Regions from separate parts of the Neobacillus sp. PS2-9 genome, predicted to be linked through region 1. Evidence: predicted binding sites of a transcription regulator. Region 1 holds the regulator's gene; each other region holds the start of a gene.
The links. The regulator Rex, encoded in region 1, represses fermentation and respiration genes when NADH is low (regulators of the CRP and FNR family bind a similar motif). The targets are predictions, from matches to a motif close to TTGTGAAATATTTCACAA.
Positions count from the first base shown of each region.

Region 2: RCG25_RS21100 (DoxX family membrane protein) is a predicted target of Rex. The motif match lies at 1,456-1,473, and genes of this name have one in related genera.
Region 3: RCG25_RS08195 (L-lactate dehydrogenase) is a predicted target of Rex. The motif match lies at 1,305-1,322, and genes of this name have one in related genera.
Region 4: RCG25_RS22530 (DoxX family membrane protein) is a predicted target of Rex. The motif match lies at 2,135-2,152, and genes of this name have one in related genera.

Region 1 is NZ_CP133269.1:4,961,955-4,965,406, reverse strand. Features, by position in the region: gene RCG25_RS24745 (ABC-F family ATP-binding cassette domain-containing protein) at 1-658, opposite strand, end outside; gene moaC (cyclic pyranopterin monophosphate synthase MoaC) at 827-1,324, shown strand; gene RCG25_RS24735 (redox-sensing transcriptional repressor Rex) at 1,359-2,012, shown strand; gene RCG25_RS24730 (YhbD family protein) at 2,142-2,765, shown strand; gene RCG25_RS24725 (polymer-forming cytoskeletal protein) at 2,778-3,452, shown strand, end outside.
Region 2 is NZ_CP133269.1:4,198,691-4,202,142, reverse strand. Features, by position in the region: gene RCG25_RS21105 (homoserine dehydrogenase) at 1-728, shown strand, start outside; gene RCG25_RS21100 (DoxX family membrane protein) at 1,496-1,990, shown strand; gene RCG25_RS21095 (YfhD family protein) at 2,117-2,302, opposite strand; gene RCG25_RS21090 (YfhE family protein) at 2,438-2,572, opposite strand; gene RCG25_RS21085 (TIGR01777 family oxidoreductase) at 2,694-3,452, opposite strand, start outside.
Region 3 is NZ_CP133269.1:1,660,584-1,664,035, reverse strand. Features, by position in the region: gene RCG25_RS08200 (hypothetical protein) at 1-180, opposite strand, end outside; gene RCG25_RS08195 (L-lactate dehydrogenase) at 281-1,234, opposite strand; gene RCG25_RS08190 (DUF92 domain-containing protein) at 1,396-2,184, opposite strand; gene RCG25_RS08185 (5-formyltetrahydrofolate cyclo-ligase) at 2,181-2,747, opposite strand; gene rpmG (50S ribosomal protein L33) at 2,810-2,959, opposite strand; gene RCG25_RS08175 (hypothetical protein) at 3,035-3,452, opposite strand, start outside.
Region 4 is NZ_CP133269.1:4,506,314-4,509,765, reverse strand. Features, by position in the region: gene RCG25_RS22540 (hypothetical protein) at 1-322, shown strand, start outside; gene RCG25_RS22535 (PDR/VanB family oxidoreductase) at 337-1,287, shown strand; gene RCG25_RS22530 (DoxX family membrane protein) at 1,546-2,055, opposite strand; gene RCG25_RS22525 (MBL fold metallo-hydrolase) at 2,293-3,000, shown strand; gene RCG25_RS22520 (TetR/AcrR family transcriptional regulator) at 3,014-3,452, shown strand, end outside.

The sequences.
Region 1 (3,452 bases):
CATGAGAGACGATTAAGATCGCGCCATCATACCCCTGCAAATATTGCTCCAGCCATGAAAGGGTATCAATATCCAGATGGTTGGTAGGCTCGTCCAATATTAAAATATCAGGTTTTGTTAGCAGTAATTTCCCCAAAGCAAGGCGGGTTTTTTGACCACCGCTTAAACTAGCAATCATGAGAGAATGATCCTGGAAATTTAAACCGTGTAGAACCGAGCGAATGTCAGCTTCAAACTGGTATCCGCCCTGTTCCTTGAATTGTACCTGGAGGGTATCATATTCTTTCAGCACCCGTTCGTACTTGCTTGGGTCTTCAAACACAGAAGGCTCGGCCATTTGCTCTTCCAGTTTGCGGAGCGATTTTTCCATGATTTGAAGGGGTTCAAATACGGTTAACATTTCGTCCCAAATGGTCAATTTGGATTCTAATCCTGTGTTTTGAGCTAAGTACCCAATGGTTACTTCTTTTGGTTTGATGATTTCGCCGCCATCATGAGACAAATGTCCGGCAATAATCTTTAATAAGGTCGATTTTCCGGCACCATTACGGCCAACTAGGGCCACACGGTCTCTCGTTTGTAATTCTAGCTTTATATTCGATAAAATAAGGTCAGCACCATAATATTTTTGTAATTGATTTACTTGCAATAAAATCATTTTATTCACCTCTATTACTTAGGACTAGTGTACCGTATAAGCGGAATGACAGCAATAACTCGGACTCTTCTAGGTGCTGTTCTTTTAAAAAATCTAGTGATTCGTTCAAAGTTTCACACACATAAAAGGAAAAATAGTGTATTATTTTTTGGTAGGAGGATTTTTTATATGGCCGAATTTACGCATTTTAATGAAGAAGGCAGAGCAAAGATGGTAGATGTCAGCGATAAGCCTGAGACAGCACGTACTGCTCTTGCTCATTCTAGCATAACTGTAAGTAAAGAGATTTTTTACAAAATAACCCATCATGAGATGAAGAAGGGCGATGTACTAGCTGTTGCCCAAGTTGCAGCCGTGATGGCGGCAAAAAAAACATGGGATATTATTCCTATGTGTCATCCCATCCCACTGACAGGTGTGAATATTTCTTTTGCATGGGAAGAGGAGCAAACAGGGAACTTTCAATTACATATTGAGGCAGCGGTGAAAACAAAGGGGAATACAGGTGTGGAAATGGAAGCGCTCACAGCTGCATCTACTTGTGCTTTAACCGTTTATGATATGTGCAAGGCAGTCGATAAAGGGATGGTTATTGGGCCAACCTATTTAGTGGAAAAAACAGGCGGTAAAAACGGTGATTTTAGAAGAAATGAACAGGTTAAATAAGAGTTAAAAAACCATTCATGGGGTGTGGGAGAATATGAGTAACGAAACGATGAAAATACCACAGGCGACAGCGAAACGGCTGCCCCTCTATTATCGATTTTTAAAGAACCTGCATACTTCCGGCAAACAAAGAGTTTCATCTGCAGAGTTAAGTGAAGCGGTAAAGGTAGACTCGGCAACGATTCGCCGTGACTTTTCCTATTTTGGGGCATTAGGTAAGAAGGGGTATGGCTATAATGTTAATTATTTGTTAACCTTTTTCCGGAAAACGCTGGATCAGGATGAATTAACAAAGGTTGCGTTAATTGGGGTCGGTAATTTGGGGACTGCCTTTTTAAATTATAACTTTTTAAAAAATAACAACACGAAGATCGAGGTCGCGTTTGATGTCGATCCGGAAAAAATGGGTACAACGATTCGCGAAGTTCCAGTTCATCATATGGATGATTTGGAGAAGGTATTAGAAAATAGTGATATTCAGGTGGCTATTTTAACGGTGCCAGCTCCTGTTGCGCAAATGATAACGGACCGACTGGTAAAAGCGGAAGTTAAAGGGATTCTAAACTTTACGCCTGCTCGGTTAAATGTACCAGGGTCGATTCGGGTTCACCATATTGACCTGGCAGTGGAACTGCAATCATTGGTTTACTTTTTAAAGCACTATCCAACAGTGGATGTAGAGGAATAGAACATGATAATAAGGCCTCTTACGATGATTCAATCGTAGGAGGTGTTTTTATTGCAAAAATTTGTAAGTTATAACTTTACACGCGTAACAGTGTTATGTTACATTGATAAATAGAAAGGGGTTTTTATCATGAGTGAGGAGTTAATCTCAAAAAAAGACCTATTAGAATTTGCGAGAATTTCCTATGGACAGTTATATAGATGGAAGCGAAAGGACCTTATTCCAGAAGAATGGTTCATACGTAAATCAACCTTTACTGGGCAGGAGACCTTTTTTCCAAAAGAGAAGATCCTAGAAAGAATCAATAAAATCCAAACAATGAAAGAAAATTTATCACTAGATGAACTGGCAGACATGTTTTCACCAAATATTTCTGACTTGCAGCTAGGAAAAGACGAGCTAGTAAAACGTAACATTGTTTCATCTGCTGTTATGAATTTTTACCTTGAGAATGAAAAAGGAAGCCCTACGTTTACGATTACTAGGATGCTTGAAGTATATGTGCTTGAGAAGCTTCTGCAATCTGGTGAGATTAATCAAGATGAAGGAAAGATGCTGCTTCAGGTGTTAAAGGAGCATGCTGCTTTAATCAAACAAAAAAGCTGTGAATTAGTCATAACAAGGAAACTTGGGGTGTCATCGTGTCTCTTGCTCATTAACGCAGAAGCGATGCATATGGATTTGGGGACGAAAATGGTTGTGCAGCTCTCACTGATGTCGTGTATGGAAGAGATCAAAGCAAAATTATTATAAAGGAGAATATACATGGATATGAAGGAAAGAGGAGACTTAGTCATCAATGGTTTCGGTGCTTCAAATGGTGGGGCGTTCCGCCAGGTCATATTGAATGGATTCGGAACGGTTAACAGTGATGTTGATTGCGTGGAGTTTGAAAGTAATGGCTTCGGGACCGTGGATGGGAATGTGACAAGTGAACAGACGAAAATAAACGGTAAAGCAAAGGTCAAGGGAACGATTGAATCCCAGCAACTATCGATAGATGGAACGGCAAAGATTGGCGAAAATCTATATGTGAAAAAATTAAAGGTTTCCGGCAAGGCGTCTGTTGGTGGAAAAGTCAAAAGTGAGGAAATCAAAATTAATGGGGTGTTAAGGGTAGAAGGAGATTGTGAGGCAGAGATTTTTAAAGCAGATTCTCAATTTGCTATAGGCGGGTTATTAAATGCCGAACAAATTACGATTCAACTTCATGGCCCATGTAAGGCAAAAGAAATCGGCGGTGAAACCATTTTGGTGAAACATAGAGGTTCCTTTTTCGAAAGTCTCATTAAACCGTTGTTTTCCACTCAGCTCGAAGTGGAATTCATTGAAGGAGACAAAATTGAACTAGAGAATACCATTGCCAAGGTGGTACGGGGGAATCAGGTAAAGATTGGCCGGAATTGCCAAATTGGTGTCGTAGAGTACCGGGAAGATTTT
Region 2 (3,452 bases), 760 kb from region 1:
TGAGGGAAAAGAAGCAGTCATTTGCACAGGCACTAGTATTAGCACAAGAGAATGGCTATGCTGAAGCTGATCCAACAAATGACGTGGAGGGCTTTGATGCCTTTTATAAAACTATGATTCTTAGCAGGCTCGCTTTTGGAGAAGAACCTAATTGGCAGGATGTTGAACGTGAGGGGATTACATCCATAACCAGTGAATTGATTGAAGCAGCCGAAATTGCAGGGCTAAGGTTTAAACATATTGCGAGTATAACAAGGCTGGGCGGTCAAATAAAAGCAACGGTCAAACCAGCGCTAGTGGGAAAAGAGCATCCATTTTACCATGTAGAAGGCGTTCAGAACGCAGTAAATGTCCAATCGGATATTGTAGGTGAAATTACGCTTCAGGGGCCGGGAGCTGGAATGTTTCCTACGGCGAGTGCTGTCATTGAGGATTTAGTCTATGTGTGTCAAAATCCTCCGGGAAAACGCAATGTTACACGTTCTCAAGAAGTGGTAACGGGGTTTAGTAAGAGTGACAAGAAGAAAACATGGCTGGTGCATGGAGTGAAGCATAAACAGGTGACTCCTTCCATTATTTGGATTGAAGAAGTGGCGGAGGAAACGTTTGTAATCAAAGCGACAGATAGAGAAATTGCTCTTCTGGCCAAACAAAATAATCTTATCTATTTTCCGATTATTGGAGAATACGAGAAGGTGAAACAGATAAATGCGCTTAAGGCTTTATAAGAATCTACAAACAATGAAAGAGCTATACGGCTCTTTTTTTCATTTTAAGAAAGCCAGGTCCTAGATCTACTTTTTTCAGAGAGAAGAAGGAAAAAGTAGAAGTAGCGAGGTCCTAGATCTACTTTTATCAGAGAAAAGAAGGAAAAAGTAGAAGTAGCGAGGTCCTAGATCTACTTTTTTCAGAGAGAAGAAGGAAAAGGTAGAAGTAGCAAACCTCTAGGTCTACTTTTTATAGATAAAAGAAGGAAAAGGTAGAAGCAGCGAGGTCCTAGATCTACTTTTATCAGAGAGAAGAAGGGAAAAGTAGAAGTAGCAAACTTCTAAATCTACTTTTTTTATTTGAACAAGATGTAGAAATTTAATTCAATAGTCACGGATATTCCGTGTTTATCCACTGCATTGTCCACACCGAAAGTCCCGGTTTAAATGTATTCCACAGATTTATTCACAATATCCACAAAAATCAGAATAATTATCCACAAGAATGTACAAATCGGTTTCTAATATTAACAACTTATTAAGTTCACATTCTATTCAATTTTCTAACATTAATATGTTAAGAAACTGTGAAAGCCGTTGTCATTTAAAAAACAGGAGAGTATATTATAAGTGTAGAGAAGATAGTGAAACAATTCACAAACCAAAAAGCACAAACTAACTTCCCTATACGACACAGCTAGCTGAACACCCCTCATCGAAAGGGGAAAGAACTTATCATTACACTTTATTGTGAAAATATTCACAAATATTAATAGGAGATGATTGTGATGAGATGGTATAAAACCCCTCAAGCAGCCGTTGTTTGGACAGTTCTAAGAGTTTGGCTTGGATTACAATGGATTGAAGCAGGTTATCATAAATTAACCGGTGGATTTGACGCTGGCGGATTTTTAAAAGGTGCACTCGCAAATGCAACGGGTGATCATCCAGCAGTGCAGGCATGGTACGCAGATTTCTTACAACAATTTGCCATTCCAAATGTTCAAATCTTTAACGTATTAATTCCTTGGGGAGAATTACTTGTTGGTTTAGGATTAGTTGTTGGATTAGCCACTCTTCCAGCATTAATCGCAGGTGCATTTATGAACTTAAATTTCATGCTAGCAGGCACAACAAGCACGAACCCAATTCTTTATACAGCAGCAATGATCCTTCTATTCGTAGGAACTGGAGCTTACCTCTTCGGTCTTGACCGATACACAGTTCCGTTTATCAAAGGCTATTTCAAAAAGGCACCTGTAAAAAATGTAAACACTAATTAACAGTAATACCGAGTTCTAACAGCTTAGCACGCTGAAGCCTCTCATTAGAGCTCGCTGATATACCATTTATTTCCCCCTTTTATATACTTTAAGAAGCAGGGCAAAGCCTGCTTCTCTTTTTTATGCTTATCTTTTCTTATTCTTCACACGCTGGTTAGCGGCATTAGCACGGGCTTGTGCTTCAAGATCTGCATGATCCGCAAATTCTTGTGAGTATTCTACATCGTTTCCATCTGTTTTCATATTTTTCGGTGTTTGTGGAAGTGATGCTTTATTATTTTTGTGAGAACCTCCATTATGCATTCGACCCATTACTAAAACCCCTTTCAATTTCAGCTAGAGGGAGAAAGATATCTCTCACTCCCTAATAGCTTTTACAATTTGAAAGGGGCTCATTAATGGAAAAACTTTAAATTAATTTTTTGTATACGTATGGAATTCCGTCACTTACAGCTTAGTTTTGCTGTCATGATAGCCGGCGGCACGGTCAGCCATCTTAAAATCACGCTGGTATAAAACCTCTTGTGTACTTGTTAAGGTATATTTACCTCTACCTAAATCTTTTTTCTTTTTTCCCGCCATTTTGCTCATTCCTTTCAACATTTTTTGTTTGTTAATTGTCATCAAGCTAAGTGGTAAAAATGAAGCACTAAATATGTACTTATTTCCATTTTTACCTTTTGAGAGAGGAATGATACTTTTTTTAGGAAAATATATTTTTTAATGCTTTTTCTAAAGTAGGGTACTGAAATTGGAATCCATGATCTAAAAGTTTATTCGGTAAAACCTTTTGCCCATCTACCACTAAGGTGCTCATTTCACCAAGGAGTAAACGAAGGGCAAAGCTAGGTACAGGAAGCCAGTGCGGTCGATGCAATACTTGAGCAAGTGTTTTGCCAAAATCGCTCATCATCACAGGATGTGGAGCAGTGAAATTTACAGGGCCTTGAATTTGTTTATTTTCAATGGCAAAAATAATACCTTTCACTACATCCTCAAGATGAATCCATGACATCCACTGTTTGCCACTTCCAATATTGCCTCCTATAAACCACTTATAAGGCATCAGCATCTTAGGAAGAGCTCCAGCATCCTTTTCAAGAATGATACCAAATCTGCATAAGACCGTTCTAATTCCTAATAAAACCGCCTTGCTCGCCTCTTGTTCCCACTTTACAACTGTTTCTGCTAAAAAATCCGTGCCTAGTTTTTCGTTATTTTCAGTAAAAACTTCTGTTTCTGATGTTCCGTAAATACCAATCGCACTGGCGTTAATAAGCGCCTGCGGTTTCCGGTCTAATTGGTTTATTATGTCCAGGACTGCATCAACTGCTTCCATTCGACTAGATAAAATTTTACTTTTTCTCTCTTCGGTCCAGCGCCCGCTGTTAATCGACTCACCTGCGAGGTTAATAAAGATATCCGTATCTTGGAGGTCCATAACAGGGTTCGCATTATCAGT
Region 3 (3,452 bases), 1.9 Mb from region 1:
TCCTCCAAATACCGATTGCATCATTTTATTTTTTACACCAGGAAAGCTCATGATGGAACCAACAGCTAACCTACGCATCCAACCGGAACCAAGTAGAATATTGATTAATCGATATCTATATCGATAGGCAAAATATCCAATTGAGCCAATCATCAAAATGGATGTTAACATACGTGACATTCTCATCCCTCCTGTTGTTATTTTGTGATAATGGTTTGCATATTATCCAAAAATCATAAAATAAAGACTGACCTTTTGCAGTCAGCCTCTCATTGTCTTACTATATATTCTTAAATACAGGTTCCATTGTATTCTTTAGAACATTAACTGAGTTTGTAAACTTTTCTTTTTCATCCTCACTTAAATCGAGCTCAACGACTTCTCTTATCCCGTTTCGATTCACAACGGCAGGAACCCCAATATAAATATCATTTTGTCCATATTCTCCATCGAGGTATGCGGATACTGTAAGAACAGAGTTTTCGTTTCGTAAGATTGCCTTGGTCAATCGAACTAAGCCCATGGCAATTCCATAATACGTGGCACCCTTTCTTTCGATGATATGATAGGCCGCATCACGAACATTTAGGAAGAGTTGATTTAAATCATCTTGAATGAATCCGGCTTTATTTTTTGTCCATTCAGAAATAGAAGTACCAGCTATATCAGCATGGCTCCAAACAGGAAGTTCAGTATCACCATGTTCACCAATAATATAGGCGTGAACATTTCGGGTATCTACATCGAAGTAGTCGCCCAGTAAGAATCGGAATCTTGCTGTATCAAGGATTGTCCCTGAGCCAATGACGCGTTCTTTTGGAAGTCCTGAGAATTTCCAGACCGCATAGGTTAGAATATCAACTGGGTTTGTAGCAACTACAAATATTCCATCAAAACCACTCGCCATAATTTGTTCAACAATGCCTTTAAATATTTTAGTGTTCTTTTCAACTAAGTCAAGTCGTGTTTCTCCTGGTTTTTGGTTGGCCCCTGCTGTAATGACAACAAGATCTGCGTCCCCACAATCCTTGTAATCTCCATACCAAATTTTTGTACGAGATGGAGCGAATGGAAGTCCATGATTTAAGTCCATTGCATCTCCTTCTGCTTTTTCTTTATTTAAGTCAATTAAGACAAGTTCCTCAGTTATACCTTGATTTAATAATGCAAATGCATAGCTAGAACCAACAAATCCTGTACCAATTAATGCTACTCTATTCACTCGATTTAACATGGCTCATTCCTCCAATAGGTAGTTTAAGGTGGGTTCATCAAATCTCATTTATATCTTACCTACAATTAGATTGTACACTATTTCACAATCTTTCATTACTATAAAATCTTCATGAAACCGTTATCTATTAGTCAATTTTGTTACAAGTGGTTTTTTGTTTATTAACTTGTTAATTGAATGACTAAAATTGCTAAAATTGCAGAAAGGACGCCTGAAAGAAAATTTACCATATCATTATCTACTAATGGAAAACCCTTTATTCTAGTTGTTACTATTTGACAATGTTCTTTTTTCTCAGTTTCTATCCCACATTTTTTACAAACATATACCTGCTGGTAAAAAGCCCCTATAATCGTATCAATAACATTACCTATATATCCAAATAAAAAAATGAGAACAGCTAATCTAAAACTTATCGTAAAAAGCCAATAACTAAAGATAGAAATAAGAAGCGAGCCAGCTAGTGCTGCTGTGCTGCCTAACATACTTATTGCACCTGAGGTCCCCTTCTCAATCCGCTTAAATGTACGTATGTATATAGGGTGCTTACGGCTAAGGCTACCAATTTCAGAAGCCCATGTATCTGAATTTGCACTTGCGAGACAAACAACAAATCCTATTAACCAAATAAAATCAGGATGATAGTAATGAACAATACTAAAAAATCCAGCTGCTCCTCCATTAGCAAACACTTGCCGCCAATCCCTTGTTGCACCTTTTGCCAATTTTTCTTCAATACTATTCTTTGCGGAGCTCTTATATTTAGACCATAGGCTTGAAGAAGCAAAGAAGACACCAAGAAGGACCAATCCGTTTATTCCAAAACCCAAATATACAGCAAGCCCAGTTATTATAGCTGCAAGGGCACCTGATACGGTCAACGATTTAAGTGAATAGCCTGCTAGTCCTGTCAATAGAATACCCATAAAAACCATTAAAACTTCGATCATTTTGTATAAATAACCTCAACATTTGTAATAATTTTTGATACAGGTAAATCATACGTTTCAACTTGGAATTGCTCAACTATTTGATCTTTAAAGGCAAGTGAGAGTGTTTTCCCTGAATAAGCGGTTAAATACCGATCATAATATCCACCGCCGAATCCTACACGAAATCCTGTCTTCGTATATGCAAGGCCTGGTACAATTAAAAGATCGATATCATCTGCTTCGACCTTAGCAGTTTGGTCTTCAATTGGTTCATATAGACCATAAAACACGGACTCAAGCTGGGAAAATTCCTTTAACGTTCGAAATACTAATTTCTTTTCCTTTGGGTTACACTTTGGTACTACCACTTGTTTACCTTGTTCCCATGCTTTACGAATAATTTGATATGTATCAACTTCAGGACGCTTTGATATGGTGATTCCAATGACATTTGCTTGTTTCCAGTCATGATCATCAAACAACCGAGTTGCTATTTTATAGGAGTAATCTTCATAGAGAGGTCTTGTCAGTTCTGAGAGAGAATCTTTTATTATTTTGCGTAGTGAATGTTTATCATTCATTGGATTGAAACCTCCATACATAACTTTTGGACAACAAAAAAAGCAGCAGGAAGCCCTACTGCTTATTTTGTTTCACGGTGTGCTGTTGTACGCTTTTCTCTTGGGCAATATTTCTTAAGCTCAAGGCGGTCTGGGTTGTTACGTTTATTTTTTGTTGAAATATAGTTACGGTCTCCACACTCAGTGCAAGCTAACGTAATATTTACACGCATGTCAATTTCCCTCCAAACGATTAAGCTAGTTCGTTCATACGACTTTTCTATAATATCATTTTTCAAAAGGAAATGCTAGTGTATATTTTTTATTAGAGCATCTTCCATTGCAATTAATTCATTTTTGTTCGATCCATTAATACTCCAAGTCATCATTTTGCCTGTTTCATGTGGTTTAATTGCCATTTTTAAAGCAAACACACTTGCTGCAGGACCATTAGCCAATGGCTGGTATTTCAAAGTCCCGGTTGAAAGTGAGCTCCAAATTTGGTCTGTATAGACATTCCAAAGAGGCATAGCCGTATATTCTGTTAATCCTATCCTTTGGTAATGAGCATTAACTAAATAAACCTGTTTATTAGTATGATGAAAAATGCGATTATCTAAGGGAGAAACAAAGGTTAAATTATCTTTTCCAACATTTGAAAAATGGTGCATTGCTAGCACTTTAATCGCTTTCTCCTGATTGCCGTGATTACTTACGTAAATACTG
Region 4 (3,452 bases), 460 kb from region 1:
AGATAATTGGAATCCCATCCTTTCTTCAGAATGGCTCAGAGTGCAGAAAATGGGGAGCTTCCTCTATGCCACAGCAGAGTGGAATGTTTTAAAAAAATTGAAACAGCTGGCTGAGGATGCGGGATTTTCGGAAGAGGAGGCACAGTATATAGGCTATGGAAAAGAGCAGATTAAGGTTTTTTGCTGCAGGTGTCATGGAATCTCTGTTTTGGAAAAGGGCCAGCCTGAACGAAACTGTGATCATTGTGGGTTATTACTGGAGGTTTCTGATCATTACTCTCAACTTCGCGATGCCTTTCTTGGGTATGTCGCGAAACTATGAAAGAAGAGGCTGTTATGCTTAAAGAAAAAACAATTCCTGTCTATGTGAAATCCATCATTCAAGAAACCCCACAGGTGAAACGTTTTACACTGGCCCCAGTGGAAGAGACTTCGTTACCAGCCTTTAGTGCAGGTTCACATATAACTACATATATCGATGGAAAGGAAAGAAATTATTCGTTAACAAATCATCCAGATACAATGGACAGCTATCAGATTGCCATCCGCTTAAGTGAAACCTCCACTGGAGGCTCACTTTATTGGCATCACGAGGTAAAAGTAGGGGATACGGTTAGGGTCAGTTATCCTAGGAACCATTTTCCATTAAGCTTTAAGGCAAAGCATCATGTGTTTTATGCAGCAGGAATTGGTGTAACGCCCTTTATTTCTATGATGCTGGAGCTAAAGGATCAAGGGTCTTCGTTTGAACTGCACTATGCAGCAAGATCAAAAGAGCTTTGCGCCTTTTATGATTTTTTACAGGCTAATTTCCCACATCAATCTCATTTTTATTTTTCAAAAGGAAATGAGGCGAAGCGACTGCAGGAAACCACACTTTTGGAGCATCGAATTGGAACACATGTCTATTTCTGTGGGCCGGATTCATTTATGACAGACTTAACAGAAGCAGCGGTTCGATTTGATTATCCGAGGTCGAGCATCCATCATGAACGGTTTGCACCACCCCGACCTAAGAATGCCGCATCCTTTCAAGCTCAACTCACTCGTGGAGAAGTGATTCATGTTGAAAAAGACCAGACATTTTTGGATGCCTTGTTAGAAGCAGGAATTCAAGCACCCTTTTCTTGTCGGGTGGGACGCTGCGGAACCTGCGAATTGAAAGTTTTTGATGGTATAGTCGATCATTATGATTCTTTTTTAAGTGAAGAACAAAAGAGTGCCCAAAATGTGATATTGACCTGTGTATCAAGAGCTAAATCAGGAAAATTAGTGATAGATTTTTAAATGAAGACTGTGTAAAAGAAGAGTGTAGATTTTTACACCCTGTTGATTGGAGCGGAAGGCACGAAGACTCCTGTGGGAGTATGGTTCAGGGGAGACCCCGCAGGCGCAAGCGCCGAGGAGGCTCGCCGAAACACCCACGGAAAGCGAAGTGCCTGGAGCGGAAATCAACAGGCAATTTTAACAAAGCCTAAATGGAAATACACAAAAAGGACACTTTCGTTCATAGTGTCCTTTTTGTGTATTTAGAAATATAATTTGTTAAACCGTTGCTTTAACAGTTTTATTACCTTTAAAAACAGTTTTGCGAATAAATGGAATTACCCAGCGGTCAAGACCGATGCGGCCTGCATTGTAACCAGAAAATAAGATGATCGCTCCAATGAAAAGGTCTGTTGGAATATGAGATACAGTTCCAGCTAAGAAGAAAGAGAAATTCATCACAAGACCAAAGAACATAGCAGCAGTTGTTAAGCATCCAAGAAGAAGTCCAAGACCTATTAAAAATTCACCGAGTGGAACAATTGTATTAAAGATATCAACGTTTGGAAGAGCAAAATGTTTTAAGAAGTCCACATACCATCCATAAACCAAAGCGCCATCTGGTCCTTTTACCGGATTAGCAATCGCTCCCTTTAAATAACCAGAAGCATCAAAACCGTCGGCTAACTTGTGGAAACCAGCTGTTATCCAAGAGTAACCGATATATAAGCGAAGAACTGTCAAAATTCCTGCAGCAACTTTGTTTTCTCTTAACCAATTTACTAGCATGTGAAACACTCCTTGTTAATAAGTTTTATATATTAAGTACATTGTTAATATATCATATTTGTTTCGAATTAAGGGTAATTTGTTCAGTCTTTCACATATTTGTAATAAAGTTTTGAACACTTTTTTAACAACTTTATAGATGAAATATTTTTTCCAAAAAAATGAAAAACCTATTGATAAAACTAATAATATTAGTTAAAATAAAACTAATGATATTAGTTAAAAGGGGATGGCGAAATGAGAATTATTAAAAACGGATACCTGTATCAAGTTACGTTTATGGCCAATTTTTTTCCAGTCAATTGCTATTTAGTGGAGGAAGAGGAAGGATTAACGTTGATTGATGCGGCACTTGGTTTCTGTGCAAAGGGGATTCTTCAGGCTGCTGAGAAAATCGGGAAACCCATTACAAAGATTATATTGACGCATGCACATGAGGACCATGTCGGAGCATTGGATGCAATTAAAGAAAGGCTGGCTGAGGTACCGGTTTATATCTCCATACGCGATCATCGATTAATGAATGGCGACCGCACGCTTGATTCACACGAAGAAGCCACACCGATAAAAGGTGGAGTTCCAAAGAAGTTGAAGACAAGAGCAAATGTATTATTGAAGGAAGGGGACCTGATTGGGTCACTTACAGCAATCGAAACTCCAGGCCATACACCGGGATCTTTATCTTTTTTAGACTTACGGACTAAGGCAGTAATTGCAGGGGATGCTTTCCAAACAAGAGGTGGAGTGGCAGTGGCAGGAGATATAAAACCATTGTTCCCATTCCCTGCCTTTGGTACATGGAGTAAGCGGACGGCACTTGCCAGTGCAAAGAAATTAGTGAGTTACGAACCAACTCTTCTTGCAGTTGGGCACGGAGAAATGGTAGAAAATCCTGTACCAGTTATGGAACGGGCCATTCAACATTTAGAGCAGAAGATCGGATAGGAGAGCAGATACGATGTCACCAAGACCAAAAGTAGCACTGGACTTAACAACGATACTTGAAGCAGCAGGGAAGCTGGCGGATCAACAGGGAATGCAAGAGGTTACACTTGCAAACCTGGCTAAAAAGCTAAATATCCGCCCTCCTTCCTTATATAATCACTTTGAGGGTTTACCGGGCCTTAGGAAGCAATTAGCCATTTATGGCATTGACCGGCTGTATGCGGAAATGGCTCATGCGGCGATTGGGGTGTCAGGCACCGAAGCGGTACTAGCCATGAGCCAGGCATATGTAAATTTTGCGCGGATGCACCCTGGCGTTTATGAGGCAACCCTACTCGCACCTGATCCAGAAGATGTGGAGGTGCAGCAAGCAGGAGCAAAAATAGTGGAGCTTTCAGTAAGGGTATTAAGTGCCTATCGTTTAGAGGAAGATCGGGCTTTGCATGCCGTAA